One region of the Heyndrickxia faecalis genome, then DNA from elsewhere that is predicted to be linked to it. Evidence: riboswitches for the same ligand, from Rfam matches in the RefSeq annotation. Region 1 holds a riboswitch; the other holds the start of a gene.
The links. A riboswitch is a leader RNA that binds a small molecule or an ion and turns the genes downstream of it on or off. The one in region 1 is predicted to bind cyclic di-GMP.
Positions count from the first base shown of each region.

Region 2: linked by a shared signal. The riboswitch ahead of ABR335_RS03830 (hypothetical protein) and the one ahead of ABR335_RS15760 (GGDEF domain-containing protein) in region 1 are both predicted to bind cyclic di-GMP.

Region 1 covers NZ_CP158453.1:3,313,169-3,321,157, forward strand. The annotation lists gene ABR335_RS15750 (DMT family transporter) at 1-452, shown strand, start outside; gene ABR335_RS15755 (hypothetical protein) at 575-799, shown strand; gene ABR335_RS15760 (GGDEF domain-containing protein) at 1,091-2,131, opposite strand; cyclic di-GMP riboswitch class I at 2,210-2,295, opposite strand; gene ABR335_RS15765 (long-chain-fatty-acid--CoA ligase) at 2,550-4,142, opposite strand; gene ABR335_RS15770 (glycerol dehydrogenase) at 4,375-5,478, shown strand; gene ABR335_RS15775 (YbaK/EbsC family protein) at 6,157-6,687, opposite strand; gene ABR335_RS15780 (NAD(P)-binding protein) at 6,832-7,485, opposite strand; gene ABR335_RS15785 (sirohydrochlorin chelatase) at 7,745-7,989, opposite strand, start outside.
Region 2 covers NZ_CP158453.1:833,013-841,001, reverse strand. The annotation lists gene mutM (DNA-formamidopyrimidine glycosylase) at 1-481, opposite strand, end outside; gene ABR335_RS03840 (methyl-accepting chemotaxis protein) at 840-2,099, opposite strand; gene ABR335_RS03835 (3-oxoacyl-[acyl-carrier-protein] synthase III C-terminal domain-containing protein) at 2,137-3,135, opposite strand; gene ABR335_RS03830 (hypothetical protein) at 3,162-3,521, opposite strand; cyclic di-GMP riboswitch class I at 3,621-3,705, opposite strand; gene ABR335_RS03825 (replication-associated recombination protein A) at 4,350-5,678, shown strand; gene ABR335_RS03820 (ABC transporter ATP-binding protein) at 6,780-7,989, opposite strand, start outside.

The sequences.
Region 1 (7,989 bases):
GAGCGATGATTACATGGGCACTTCTGTCCGTTTATGTAAAAGTGGCTTCCTGGAAAATGGATTCGTTAACCATTACAACATATGCCATTTTGTTCGGGCTGCTGTTTACAACGCCTTTTGCCGCCCGCGAAGCCATGATGGCCTGGCCTGTATCATCGGGCGGTTTTTGGGGGATGGCAGGTATTTTGTATCTCGGCGTCATCTCTACAGCCGGCGCTTTCTTTCTGTGGAACAAAGGGCTTGAAATGGTAGAAGCCGGCAGCGGGTCACTGTTTATGTTTTTGCAGCCTGTCACTGGCTCTTTTCTCGGTTGGCTTTTGCTCCATGAAAGCCTGAACGGCCGCTTCTTTCTCGGCGGCGCCCTGATTCTGGCCGCGATTGCCATTTCGTTGCTCCCGGAAAGGATGCGCCTCGTACGTCGGATGGAAGCGTCAAAAAATATATCGGATTAAAATAGCATCAAGGCAAGGCCTGTCGCACCGGTCTTGCTTTTTTGTTTCTTTTTTTGCGAATTTGCAGGAATTTTTGCCGCTTTTATCGAAAAGGGAATAAAAAGGTTCCGGGAGGCAGAACAATGGATCGGTACAGTTGCTTGGCATATCTTTTGTTTCAAACGGATGATAACACGGTAAAAGAAGCGGCAATCCGCCTCGTACAGGGCAGCCTTACGCTCAAAGAGGCAAAAAACGACAGCACGCTCAAGCCGTATCTGGAAGACTGTGAAAAACGGCTGAACATACAGCCGCCGGATGCCGAGCAGGTTTATGCATTTATGGAAAATTATATATACGCCGTATAAAAAGCATCTGGCAGGGCAAACCGGGGAACTTCTAAATGGCAGTCCCCGCTTAGGCTCCGCAAGCGGAAGTGTGCCGCCGCAAACGTATGCCCTGCCTCGCGTAGTGATTTTGCAAATTTTGAGGTTCGTCCGCGGTTATAGGCACTCTCCATGCCAAATCGCATACCCCAGTTTATGAGCAGCAAGTCTGTTAATTAAATGGACTACCGCTGTCATACGTTTTTTTGATCGCAAACCCGCCAGCTAAAATGTTCGCCACATGCAATGAAGAAAATCCGCTCTCCCCCTGCCTTACAACACCGTAATCCGGTTTCTGCCCTGACCCTTCGACTTGTATAGCCCTTCGTCCACCCGCCTTACAATGGTTTCTGCTGTATCCCCCGGTGTATATGCAGTCACACCGAAACTTGCGGACAGCTTTCCCGCATGCCCAAATGAATGGCGGCTAATGCTTGCTTTCAAATATTCCGCCAGTTCCTCTGCCTGGGGCAATTCATCCTTTGTAATGATGATGAATTCTTCACCGCCCCAGCGTCCGATGTAATCATTCGCTGAAATCACCCGGGAGGAAAGACGGACAAATTCCTTCAGCACCTCATCTCCTGTCTGGTGCCCGAACTGGTCATTCACCTGTTTAAAATAGTCGATATCGAAAAAAATCACGGAAAATGATGTGCCGGTTTTGTCCGCGTGTTTAACCGCAGCATCCAGCCATGCCTGCACCTGGCGCCGGTTGGCAATCCCGGTCAACATGTCCGAATAAGCCTTTTTCTTTTCCTCTTCCAATTCTCTAAATACTTTTAAGAGATAATGAGAAATGCAAAAGATGGCGATATAGACGAGATTGGCAAGGTAAAAGATCAGCATGGATATTTTATAGTCAAAGGAAAAATGGCGGAACCGCGGCATTCCGATCAGAAGCGTAGTCACGAACAAAGCGAGCGAATAAATGATCCCGTTCCGCTTTTTCAACGTGATAAAAATATAGAGAAATAGAAGTGGGCTCCAAATGATCGAAATTCCGATGGCTCCCTCTTTTCCCGGAACCATGTATTGAAAAACACAGTCCATCACGATGGCAAGATAATAAACCGTGAGGATCACGAGATTCACATAGTCAAACAAGCGGAAATAACGCTTGAAAACCATGCAGATGAGAAACAGAGCGTTCCAGGCAATCAGGATCCGCGTCGTGGCGAGATAAAATAAAGCTGTACGGGTGCCTGTGTGAGGGACCAAATTGTAAATCGCAAGGGCAGCGATCAAAAGCAGGCTGATCCAAAGATAAAGGATTCTTTTAAAATCTTCCAATGTCTCGATTTTCCTGCCCATTTCCGCCCCGCCTTTCTGATCAATCTCCGGGGAACTTGCAAACGAAAACAAAGGCCAAACTTCGGCTTTTCACTGCGCATTAGCAACTGGCTGGCATGGTTAGAAAACCGGTAGCCCCTGTAGTTTTGCGTCTCCATTTTTCAATGGATTTGCCCCTTTGATATAGGTCTTTTATCCTATTATACTGTATTTCTGTCCAAAAGAAACCATCAGTCAAAGGATAAGAAAGGGCAATTCGGTTAAAATTTGCCGTCTGCAGCTGCCGGAAACGTTTATGGCGGTTCCGCCAACGCCCCCGCCTCATCGCTGAAGAAGGGGCATGGATGCGGCATGCTTTCCGCTGTTTTACGCCGAAATGGCACGCGCTGTCCTGTGCTTTTCAGCGGCCTTGCGTTTTGCCGGATCTGTTTCCGGCATGTTAATTTACGAACCGCTCTGTTTTTCCGAGCTTTTCCCAGTATTCGTTACGCAGGCGGACTTTCTGGATTTTCCCGGATGCCGTTTTCGGCAGTTCCTCCACAAATGTCACACCCGTCACGGCTTTGAAATGGGCAAGCCTTTCCCTTGAAAAACGGATGATATCTTCTTCAGTGGCGGCCGCATCTGCCTTCAGGACGACAAATGCATGCGGGGTCTCTCCCCATTTTTCATGCGGAACCGCAATCACCGCCGCTTCAAGGATATCCGGATGTTCATACAGCACCCCTTCCACTTCAATAGAGGATATATTCTCACCGCCGCTGATAATAATGTCTTTTTTACGGTCGACGATATCGATATAGCCGTATTCATCAACGGTCGCCATATCCCCTGTATAGAGCCGCCCGTTCCGGATCGTTTTCATCGTTTCTTCCGGGTTTTTCCAGTATCCGTGCATAACGCCATGCCCTCTTACCGTGACCTCGCCGATTTCTTTTCCGTCATGGGCCACTTCTTCGTCGTTTTCCCGTAAAACCCGGACATCACTGCCGATCATCGGAAACCCGGCTTTCGCCCGCAACCGCAATTGTTTATCATGATCCAGCCCGCCAAGCTGCGAACGGATGACAGACACAAGGGTGAGCGGTGTGGACTCCGTCATGCCGTACACCTGGATGAATTCCCAGCCAAGCTCTTTTTCCACCCGTTCTACAAATGCAGGCGGCGGCGCAGCTCCGGCGATGACAACACGCACATCCTGTTCAATGGCGGGATGGTGTTCCGCATTGTACTGCAACAGGCTGTTCAGCACAGTCGGCGCCATATGCACCACCGTTACATGATGCCTGATGATTTCCGTGAAAATGGCTTCCGCCGACGGTTTGCGGAGGCATACATGGGCCGCCCCGTTTGCTGTATAGTAAAACGGCGAACCCCATCCGTTTACATGGAACATCGGGAGCACATGCAGATAGACATCGCGGTCCGTAACGCGCAAATGGTGCATCGCGCTTAATGCATGCAAATAATTATTGCGGTGGGTAAGCATCACGCCCTTAGGATTTCCGGTCGTCCCGCTCGTATAAAGCAGGCTGCACACATCGTTTTCATCGAGGCCGGCACGCGGGAACGGATCCGGCGGAAATCTGTCCAGCCAGCGGTCATAATCAATTTCAGCACAGTCATCCTCTTTATAGTGGATAATAATTTGCTCCACCGTTTCAAGCTCATCCTTTACCGGCTCGATCAAATGGTACATCTCCTGGTCCACAAACAATACTTTCGATCCGCTGTGATTTAAAATAAACCGGTAGTCTTCCGGGGTCAGCCGGATATTCAGCGGCACCATCACCGCCCCCAGCTGGAAAATCCCGTAAAAGCCTTCCAGCATTTCCACTGTATTCGGCGCGAGATAGGCCACCCGATCCCCTTTTTCAATGCCAAGATTTTTTAACCCGTACGACAGCCGGTTCACCCTTCCGTTCAGCTCCCGGTATGTAAACGCCCGGTCCCCGCAATACACCGCTGTTTTCCCGCCGTACAAAAGCACCGCGCGATCCAGAAATTCCGTCAACACCAATGGCACGTTCATGGACTCCCCTCCCATTTTCATTTTCTCCCTGTTTCCCCTTGCTGTTTAAAAACCAGCACTGTTGTATAACAATATTATAAAATTTTTTGAACGCGTTTTCAATCATCATATTTATTTGTTTTTTTATAACATCGGATGATCTTATTTTCACATCTTTTACCTTGGTTTCCGCTTACATTTTTAATATAATGAGAGTGTAGAAAGAAAAAAATTTTAGGAGGCAGTACATGTTATGAAAATTCCTGTAAAATCCGTTACATCGCCGAAAAAGTTTATCGTAGGGAACGGCCTGCTTGCCAATTTATATGCGTACATAAAAGATTTGGGCGACAATGCCTATGTGATTTGTGACGAATTCATCCTCGGCCGCGCAAAAGAAGAAGCCGGAAAATCTGTCCGGGAAGGCGGCGGGAAAGCAACTTTCGAACAGTTCAATTATCAAACCACCCAGGAAGAAGTAGACCGTAACCGCCGGCTTGCACGTGAAGCAGGCGCCAATGTCATTGTCGGCATCGGCGGCGGAAAAACGCTTGATACCGCAAAAGCAACCGCTTATTATGAAAAACTTCCGGTTGTCATTTTTCCGACGATTGCCTCCACTGACGCACCGTGCACGGCCCTTGCCGTTCTTTACAAAGAAGACGGCGCTTTTGACCGTTACTTGTTCCTGCCGAGCAATCCGGATGTCGTGCTCGCAGACACGGAAATTTTAGCTGCAGCACCGGTCCGCTTTTTCGCCGCCGGGATCGGGGACGCGCTTGCCACTTATTTTGAAGCGCGCGCCTGCTACGCGGCAAACGGCGACAACCTTGTTTTAATGAAGCCATCCCTCACCGGCCTGGCCATTGCCCGCACTTGCTACGAAACGATTCTCGAAAACGGCGTAAAAGCAGTGGAAGCCGTGAAAAACAAAGTGCCAACCCGGGCGGTGCAGGATACCATTGAAGCGACCATCTATTTGAGCGGTGTCGGTGCGGAATCCGGCGGTCTTGCCGCAGCACACGCCATCCATAACGGCATGACAGCTGTCCCTGCCCTCCATCGTGCACAGCACGGCGAAAAAGTGACATTTGGCCTGCTCGCACAGCTCGTTCTTGAAAATGCACCGAAAGAAGAGCTTGAAACGGTAATCCGCTTTATCAAAGCAGTTGGCCTGCCGCTGACACTGAAGGACCTCGGCGTTGAAGAATTTGTAGAAGCCGAATGGCGGAAAGTGGCGGAAGATGCCTGTGCCGAGGATGACACAATGGGCAACGAACCATTCCCGGTTACGCCTGAAGATGTGTACAATGCCATTGTTGCCGCCAATGCCATTGCCGAAAAGTACCATGATTAAATCAAAGCAGCATATGTGAATCCATCACAAAAACGACGGGAAAACACGATCGTGTATCCCGCCGTTTTTGTCTATATCATATGAACTTAAGTTAGGACTTGCCGAACAAATCCAATTCTGCGTTTGTGCCCAATTTGTTAGTAATCTCTAGAAAAATTCATCTTTGAAAATGCGATTCTGTCTTCTCTATATATTGAATCCGCTATCAAGCTTTATTCACATAGAGTACGTCTACGTTAAGGAAGCACGGAAAATTGAAGGTCTTTCTTCACATAGAACGCGTCTACGTTAAGATAGCACGAAAAAAGACGACCTTCCTTCACATAGGGCGCGTCTACGTTAAGATAGCATGAAAAATTGACGGCCTTTCTTAACATAGAGCCCATCTACGTTAAGATAGCACGGAAAATCGAAGACCTTCCTTGACATAGGGCGCGTCTATGTTAAGAAAGCGTGGAAAAATGAAGGTCTTTCTTCACTAGGGCGCGTTTCAAGTGCAAACTTTTTTCTGCATTTTTTATAAAACCCTTACATTAAATTTATGCCAAAGCTGTCAGCATCCTTGCCAAATCTAGGAATTTTGCTTATTCAGGAAGCCCTAATTATATATCATGCATTTTCCGGCGCGTACCCGGGGCCCCTTTCCATTTCAAAAGCAGGTCTGAAGCGACACGTAGATTATTGCGGATCCGATAAGACACCAGTCCCAGCTACTTGCTGGTAATCTTCCACCGTTTTCCAGCCCTTGCAGACGTCCACCCATTTTTCGGCCTTCCCGTATGTATACAATTCTTCGCAGGTCAATTCAATTGCCGAGTTGCCGCTCCCGCATGCCGGAAATACGGTCGTGAACCGTTTGAGTGAGACGTCCATATAGACCGGCAAATCTTTTTTCAAACCGAACGGGCAGACGCCGCCGACAGCATGGCCGGTATGCTCAAGCGTTTCTTCCGGTGACAGCATCCGCGCTTTCCCGCCGAATGTATGCCGGAATTTTTTATTGTCGATTTTCGCATCTCCCGCGGTGACAACAAGAAGGGCTTCTTCCTCACCGGTACCCCTGAACGCAAGCGTTTTTGCAATCCGTTCCGGTTCCGTGTCCAGCGCCTCAGCCGCAAGTTCAACCGTCGCGCTTGATGACGGCAGGACGCGCACATCTTCTTCCCGGTCCCACTGCTTAAAATAAGCTTTGACATCTTCCAATGACATATGGCGACACTCCTTTTTGTGAAAATTTTTAACCCCATTGTAACGGAAGCCATTCCGAGTTGCAAACGGACTGGAAAATGGGTTTGCCAAGTTTTTCGCCGGGCACACCGGCTGATTTCCCAAAGCTTCAGCTTCATTCGTCTTTCAACGGGTATTCCCCTGTATGCGGCTGTGAAAGAAAGACAAGATTTCCTGCTGCTTTTCAGGCTGGCGGTATGATTCTCCAAGCAGCTTCTCCAGCCACTCGCTTTTTTCCGATGCAGAAAACTGCGGCTGCTTCAGAAGCTGGCGGCACTCATATAAAAAATCCACATATTGGGCGTAGGTTGTATCATAATGTTCGGATAATTCATTTGCAATTTTGGAAGCCAGTTTTGGGCTTGCCCCGGCTGTAGAAACACTGATGGAAAGCCTGCCCTTTTGGAAAAACGCCGGAAAAGCAAGGTTGCCGTTTCCCGCATGGCCGGCATCGTTCACGAGGGCTTTGGCCGGGGCATGGGCAACAATCCGGCTGTTTGTCTCCGGATCATTTGTCGCTGCAACAACCACATCGGCCTGCCGGATGTCTTCCGGTTCAAACGTTTTCTGTTTCCAAATGAATGCGCGTTGTTGAGCCATAGCCTGCAATTCATCGTTCAGGTGCGGGCTCACGACGGTAACGCATACCCCCGCTTCCTGCAAAAGCCGGAATCTGCGTGCCGCAACTTTTCCACCGCCGATAACAACAGCCTGCTTCCCGTCTAAATCGACCATAACCGGTACCCAAACCATTCCTGATCTCCTTTCCAGTTTATCCATTGCAAAAAGCCCGCCGTTCTCCCTGCTTGGCATGCTCCCATTCCAGCGTTTCCTGGAAAGCCGGAATCGGGCAAGTGCCGGCACGCGTAATAGAAAACACCGGGCCGCGGGCATTTTTCAGACTGCATCGGGCCCAAAAAAGTGCCGGTACGCGCAATGAATGCTGCACCCAGGCATCTTTTAAACTGCATCGCCCCAAAAAGTCCGGGGTGCACAATAAAAAACACCGCAGGCTTGACTGGGTAAAAATCCCGTGATCTCAAATAAAATCCTCTGCGCCCAACGCTTCTTTTGCCCGAACGGCCAATGCATCCGCCATATCCGGATGGCAGCCGAGATACCGTGCTAGCCGGATATCATATCCTTCCCGATGCAGCATGCCCACTTTCTTTTCCAGCGACCGGACGAGCACGCCGGTAAACCAAAGATAAGGGGCCACAACTACCGGGCGCCCGGTTGCGGTCAGCTCCTTCAGCGCATCATCAAAACGGGGCTCAAGCACCG
Region 2 (7,989 bases), 1.0 Mb from region 1:
GATTGGTTAGTACTGTTTTAAGAATGCCTCTTCTTTGTTGCATCCGTTGTTGAAAAGCAGCTAATGTAAAATGGGGATCAAGCAGTTCGGGGCCGATTTTTTCAAACGCCGTCTGAACCGCTTCCGGTGTTAATAGATGCAGGTATCCTAAACGAAAACCAATGAAAAACAAGTGCCGGTCTCCAAAAGAAAGTTGGACTTGTATTGTCCGGTCCGGTTTGTCTTCCTCTTTGCCAAAAAACATCCATCCGCCGAGCATTAGATGCAGAAGCAGGCACGAACCATTTTCGAGCTGAAAAATTAAATACTTTGCGCGTCTTGAAATCGATTTGATCTTCTGATTGGCCACTGCCTTTATAAACTTGCCGGCAGGTATATTTATCGATTTTTCCCGCTGAATCATGGCATTTGTAATGGTCCGGCCGCCAATCAATGACGCCAGCCATGTTTTATAGGTCTCCATTTCCGGCAATTCAGGCATCACGTTTCCCCCATTCATGCGAACTGTATTAAACAGTTTTCCCGAATGGCGGGGATTCATGAATCAGGTTTGGCTGTCCTGCCCTTTGGTAATGTGCGGGGATGCAATGAACCGGGGATTTCGGAATTAAAATTTGTAGCATACATAAAATGAACTAAACATTGCTACTTTGTTGCCGGCTGCAAAAAGGAATCATCATGCAAATGGATGACCTTGTCTCAGTGCAAAAACTTAAGTTCATTTTATATAGCAAAAACAAGGGCAGTGTTTAACGATAAACAGCATGGGGACAAACCGGAATTTTCCTGTTTATCCTCGTGCTGCAGCATGACTTCTTTCATAAGCTGAAACTTGCTATTTATAAACTAAACTTCTGGAGAGACTCATTTATTTTATGGGCTAATTGATGCTGGTGGTCTACCATTTCTGCCGTTTCTTTCATTGCCAGTGACACTTCGGAAATATTAAATGACATTTCCTCCGTACCCGCAGCGGATTGCTGGCTTGTGGAAGATACATGTTGTATCGCCTTGTTGACTTCCTCAATTGCGTTTGCCATGTCATTCGAAGCCTGGGCGATTTCAAGCGACATACGGTCTAAAAATTCCGCATCGTGTTCATACTGTTCCCCTATACGGACCATTTTTTCATAATCGGGATTCACTTTAGTGTCTACATAGTCCAGAATTTCTTTTGAATGATGAATAAGGTTTGAAAAGGCTTGCTGGACCTGGCTAGTGACCACCCGGATATTTTCAACCGATTGGGTGGATTGTTCAGCCAGCTTTCTGATTTCTTGAGCGACTACTGAGAAACCTTTTCCTGCTTCCCCTGCCCTTGCCGCTTCGATCGATGCATTTAAGGCAAGGAGATTGGTCTGATTCGCAATGTCTCCAATCGTATCAGCCAACATTTTGATTTCCTCGACGATTTTCGCTTGTTGAATGGATTTCAAAATATTTTCCGCTTTTTCCGTATAGATTTGATTGGAAGAGCCTGCAGACTCAGTTGCTTCCTCTCTTACTTTTGTCCCGCGTTTCTTAATTTCCTGCGCGATGTTTTTTCCTTCATTTGCTTTTTCTGCTAATTTCTTCGTTGAACTTTCAATTTGTTCAGCAGATGCGCCAATTTGCTGCGTACTTGCACTTAGTTCCATTGCGCCATGTTCCATCTCATTTATCGTTTCTTTCACATCTTCCATCACATAAAACAGTTCCGTCATGGTTGCCGATAATTCATCTGAATTGGAATCTACACGCTCTATTCCTTTTTTTAAATCTCCAACCAGATTTCGCATATTGCTTGTTGCATTATTTAAGAAGTTAGAGATCGTGCCAAATTCATCTGCACCTAAAATTTCCAGCGATTCAGCCAGGTTTCCCGACTCCAGGCTGGAAGCGTATTGCTTCATTTTTAATAACTTCCCGGTTAACCGGAAAGATGACCATAAACCTACACCAAGATAAAGGATTGCGGCAACAGACACAAACCAAATGGTTAAGTATTGGGGGATGATGAACATGCTGCCAACCAACAAAATGCCAATGAGAATATAAGGCAGGATAACGGTTTTGATTTGGCCCATTGTAATGGCTTTGGACAATTTTTTAATTCCCATGGTACGGCTCCCTTCATTTGAAACAGATTCAATACATTTAATGTTTATACAACATGGCACAAGCAGAAGTTCCCGCACCAACCGACCAAAATATGGCATAGCTGCCCCTCGTTATCCGGCCGGTGCTTACAGCTCGTTCAAAAGCCATAAACGGGCTAGCGGCTCCTGTATAGCCATATTCCGTGCCCACAATTGGGAACTTGCTTATGTCTTCTTTGAAGATTTCCTGGATTTTGTATATATTTTTCCGTGACAATTGGGAAAAGCAAAAAGCCTGAATATCCTTCGCGGTTAAATGATTCCGGCTGAGCAATTTTTCAACAAGCGCGGCAGTAGACAGAAAAGCATTGTCATTGTTTACATTCTCCCATTTTATTTTTCTATTCTTTTGTTCGGCTTTTCCCTCAACCAGTTGGGATACGCCACAAGCCGGAAAAGTAATTTTATCAATTGATTCTGTGTTCACTTGATAGGCTGAGTCGATAAACCCTGTTTTAACATGATGGCTTTTTTCCAGCAATACTGCAGCGGCCCCGTCTCCGAAACTGGCATATGTAACCGCATCCCCCTCGTTTGCAAAGCGGTGCATTTGCTCGGAGCCCACGACAAGCGCACGCTTGATATGCGGATTTGCGAGCATATTGCGGCTTACTTGATCCACTGCTACCACCATTCCGACACATGCCGCATTCATATCATAAACAACAGCTTCTTCTTTTCCGCCCAAAGATTGATGAATGGCAACCGCATTCGGTGGCCAAAAGTATTCAGGTGTCCCTGATACAAATACAATCATATCGAGATCCCGGCCGGCCAACCCGCTTTTTTCCAGCACTTTCTTTGATGCTTCCACCGCCATTGTTAAAGTGGTTTCAGTTTTATAATCTGCTATGTATCTGTTTTCTCTGCCAAGCGCTTGCAAAAGTCTTGTAATATCTTTTCCTTGCTGGCGAAAATGGGCCAGGTAATAATCGTTATGGCGCACCTTTTCAGGATGATAGACAGAGACTTCTCTTATTGTCACACTCGAATCCATTTTTACTTAACTCCTTCAAGCTGTTTTTAACGTGAAAGTTCCAATCCCGCTTGTAAACTATTGATAAATTCACCCGTAAAATTCACTTTTTTCGCGATTCTCTTCAGCTGTAAACGCGGCGTCACCCTTTTCGGTGTAATCATCAGGATTTTTTTAAATCCTAAACTCATATACAACGCATAGCTCTTTTCAAGCACCGGCAAAATTTCAGGCTTAAATGTCCTTAAATCGGATGAATCCACAATTAACGAATAATTTTTCACATCTATTTTTGAAACTTCTTTTTTTAAATCGTCTACAAACGTAGATGCCTTTTCTGTTGCGGCAAATCCGCCTAATGTAATGATAAAAGCTTTATGACTGTTATCTGCTTGAAACTGTGCCATCTTTGCTTCCTCCTACTTATTAAATGAAGTTCTTCACATTTGATATCAGCACAACGAAAAAAGGACTAATCCCCTACCGATTAGCCCTTTTTATGTAAAATCGGTAACTGGCTGACATGGTCGTCTGACTTTAGTCCCTTTAGCTTTGCGTCTTCACCTTTCGATGAATTTGCCTTTTTCAATTTTTATTGGAATTTTGCCGGAAAGCATGGAAACCCTGCCAAGTATTTCCACAGCCTTTAACATTATATAAATATATTATCCGGTATGTCAATAGAATCATTTTTTGGTCTTCAGGTAGCATAATTGATGCATTTTTCAAAAAATCGAACGAACTGGCTTTCCTTTTTTTAAAATAGTGGATAACTTCAAATGAGATTCCTATGACAGGGTCGTTTTCCAAGCAGACAAAATCTCGGAAGGTATCATTCTTTCCCAAAACTGCAGAAAGAAGTAGCCCGCTAAAATTTGTAGTTTCGACGCATATTTGATTTTTGAGATAGAGGTGATATCATTCATCTTAAAGATGTGGTTGGCTTTTTTGCTGCTCGGGGCACATCTTTTTCTTTTAAGCTTCTGTTTTACTTTCGTCATTCAGGTCTATACCAATAATAAAACGGTATGCCTTTTCAATTTGGTGAATATTATCTGCCTATACTATACCAAGCAAGACGTTACTCAAAACAGCATGAATCAAATTGGCTTGGAACTCGAACAGATCGATACATTTGCGAATCAACGTTATTTTAAATTAGCCTTTGAGTGAGGTATTTTGGTCGGAATTCAAAAGAAGCGTAATGAGAAAATGTTTTACGGGAGGGAAGAACCTTGAGGCAAACTTCTTTATTTGAGAACGACAATGACCAAAACCGTCCCTTGGCCACGCGCGTACGTCCCAAAAATTTAGACGAATTCGTTGGACAAAAGCACCTGATAGGTAAAGGAAAAGTGCTTAGAGAAATGATTGAAAATGACCGTCTTTCTTCCATGATTTTCTGGGGACCCCCCGGCGTAGGCAAGACAACATTGGCGAAAATTATTGCAAATCAAACGCAATCGGAATTTATTAATTTTAGTGCTGTTACCAGTGGGATTAAAGATATTCGAAACGTTATGAAAGAAGCTGAAGAACGCCGGCAATTGGGTGAAAAGACAATTTTGTTTCTCGATGAGATCCACCGATTTAATAAAGCACAGCAAGATGCCTTTTTACCGTATGTAGAGAATGGCAGCATTATCCTTATCGGCGCAACCACTGAAAATCCGTCATTTGAAGTCAATTCGGCCTTATTATCGAGGACGAAAGTGTTTGTCCTTCATAAATTAACGAGTAGTGAAATCGTGGAATTATTAAAACAGGCCATCGTAAATCCCAATGGGTATGGCCTTCAAAAGATTGAAATTGATGATCAAACTTTATTGGCCATTGCAGCATTTTCTGACGGGGACGCCCGTACTGCGTTGAACACGCTGGAAATGGCTGTTTTAAATGGGCATAAGCAGGGGGATACCATCATCATCAGGAAAGAAGACCTTTCCCAAATGATCAACAGAAAATCATTATTGTACGACAAAAATGGTGAGGAACATTATAATATTATTTCCGCCTTGCATAAGTCGATGCGAAATAGTGATGTGAATGCAGCGATCTATTGGTTATCACGGATGTTGGAAGCCGGGGAAGATCCGCTGTTTATTGCGCGAAGATTGGTCAGATTTGCAAGTGAAGATATCGGTTTAGCCGACAATCGGGCTTTAGAAATTGCGGTATCTGTTTTTCAAGCATGTCAATTTATTGGTATGCCTGAATGTAATGTACACTTAACCCAAGCTGTCATTTACCTTTCACTGGCACCAAAATCTAATTCAGCATATTTAGCTTATATGAGCGCAAAGAAAGATGCACTGAACTCAATGAATGAACCCGTTCCCCTCCATTTACGCAATGCACCTACCAAATTGATGAAAGATTTAAATTACGGAAAAGGATACAAATACGCGCATGATACAGAAGAAAAATTAACAACGATGCAGACGATGCCGGATTCGTTAGCAGGCCACGAGTATTACCATCCGACAAATCAAGGTTCGGAGGCCAGATTCAAACAAAGACTTGAAGAAATCTCAGAATGGCATAAAAGGAACCGTAAATCGTAGTGCGACGAATGATGTTCGATCGTAAAAAACCATTGTGAGGTAATCTTTATGATTTGGATGTTGAATGTTTTTGCCATCCTGTCCGCCGTTATGCCTAATGTCGCTTTTCGGAAATTATCGCGTTTCGACATACTCCGGAAAGGGGCAGATACCCTTCATTTGGATCTTCTGATTAGATTACTGGTATACAATTTACTCGAAATCTTTATTGGCAAAATGAAAAGCATCCGCTCATTTGGATGCTTACTTTTTTAAAATATTCAAATTGCTTATATATCTATCATTTTATCCAAAGTGAAAGGAAACCCATATCCTTTCGTGGTGTTTTGTTGGATATTCAAGCAACATTTTCACTTAAATGATGTTCAGCAACCATAATGAGTAAGAAGACCTTCATATCGTTTCCCGTTACGATTGATAGGGTTGCTTGATTATTCGAATTTCAAATTAACCCTCCCCCTTAATATAAGTGGGGGATCTTCGCGAGTACCACTACGTTTAGAAAGTGTGTAGCAGCTTCTATTGTCTTCTTTACAGAGCAGCCTGTCATTACCTTTTCTGCCTGTCCCAGTATTTTTTTCGGGCCCACACAACTAATAACCCAGCAGCCACGACAAGCAAAGAAACATCCACTATTTTTTCCATCATACTATTGGCCCCCTATACTACCCCTTCCAGTCTAATTCCCAGTTTACCTTTTTTATTGTGATTCACTCTGTTCAAGATAAGATACTGGTGGAAGGCTTTCCAATTGATTGTCAGCTTCAGAATTTGAATGATTCATTCTATTTATGAGACTTTTCTTATTCTTATTACAATTGTAATGCATCCGTTATTCAAATGCGAGTTTTGTATGCTAAATAAATATAAATTTCTAAAAAAAGAAAAAGGCTTATTTTGACCGAATGCTCTTGAAACGAGAAATTTGAATTTGGGGAGGAGGAGGATCATGATGGCTATTTTCTTCCAAGGACTGGCTTACTTTTCTTCAGACTCCACCAAAGATCCAGTACCATTAAACCATATTTTCTTAAATCCTTCATCCCCCAAAAATTTATCCCATTGAAAAAGCATTTTTCACACTGTATGGTGACCATTCCTTTACATGGCCGGTGTGTCTACCTTAAATTGTTCAGCCACATATTTCGCATACGTTTCATGCGTACGTACCAATTCATCATGTGTACCTGATCCTGTGACTTCACCTTTTTCAATAAAGTAAATCTTATCGCTGTCCACAATGGTTGCCAAGCGGTGGGCGATGACTAAAGTCGTACGGCCTTTCATCAAGTTTGTTAAGGCTTCTTGGACTTTCATCTCTGACTCACTATCAAGACTGGCAGTGGCTTCATCCAGCATTAAAATCTTGGGGTTGCGCAAGAAGGCCCGGGCAATGGCAATACGTTGACGCTGGCCGCCGGAGATTTTCACACCGCGTTCCCCCACTTCTGTTTCAAGCTTGTCAGGCATTTCTTCAACAAATTTGCGTGCAAAGGCTAGATCTAAAACGTTCCAAAGTTGTTCATCCGTAAATGTACCATCTAATCCGTAAGTCAAATTGTCACGGATTGTACCGGCCATAATCGCAGAATCCTGTGAAACGTATCCGATTTGACTGCGGTAATTTGTTAAATTGATCTCTTCAATTTTCACATCTCCAAATTTGATTGATCCGCTTGTAGGTGCATAGAAACGTTCAAGCAAACTAAAGATTGTCGATTTGCCACCGCCGGAAGGACCTGCAAAAGCAATGATTTCATTTGGATTTGCCGTAAAGGATACATCTTTCAGAATGGGTTCATCCGGCGCATCTTCGTAGGCAAAATCCACATGTTCCACTGATAAGGTTTTACCAGCCAAATCCAATTCAATGCCTTTCGTAAAATCTTCCGGTTCTTCAGCAAGCAATTCTTGTACACGGCGCGTTGAACCGGCAGCCTTTGCCATTTCTGAAAATAAGGTTGCAATGACCGGCATGGCCCCAATCAAGTTAAACAAATACATCAAGAAGCTCATTAATATGCCGATTTGCATCTCACCAATTGCAATCCGGTGCATCCCATAAGCAAGAAGCCCAAACACCATACTCATAAATACCATCATCATGATAGGTTGCATCGTTGCATCAAAGACCGCTTCTTTTTTCCCAACTTTAAACAGTTTATTTATTTCTTTATTGGCACGAACTTGCGCTTGCTTTTCTGCATTTGAAGTTTTTACCAATCGGATTTCACTTAATGTTTCACTCGCAATCCCATTAAATTGAGCCATTGCCTCTTGACGGATATGTCCTATTTTCGTTCCAAATGCC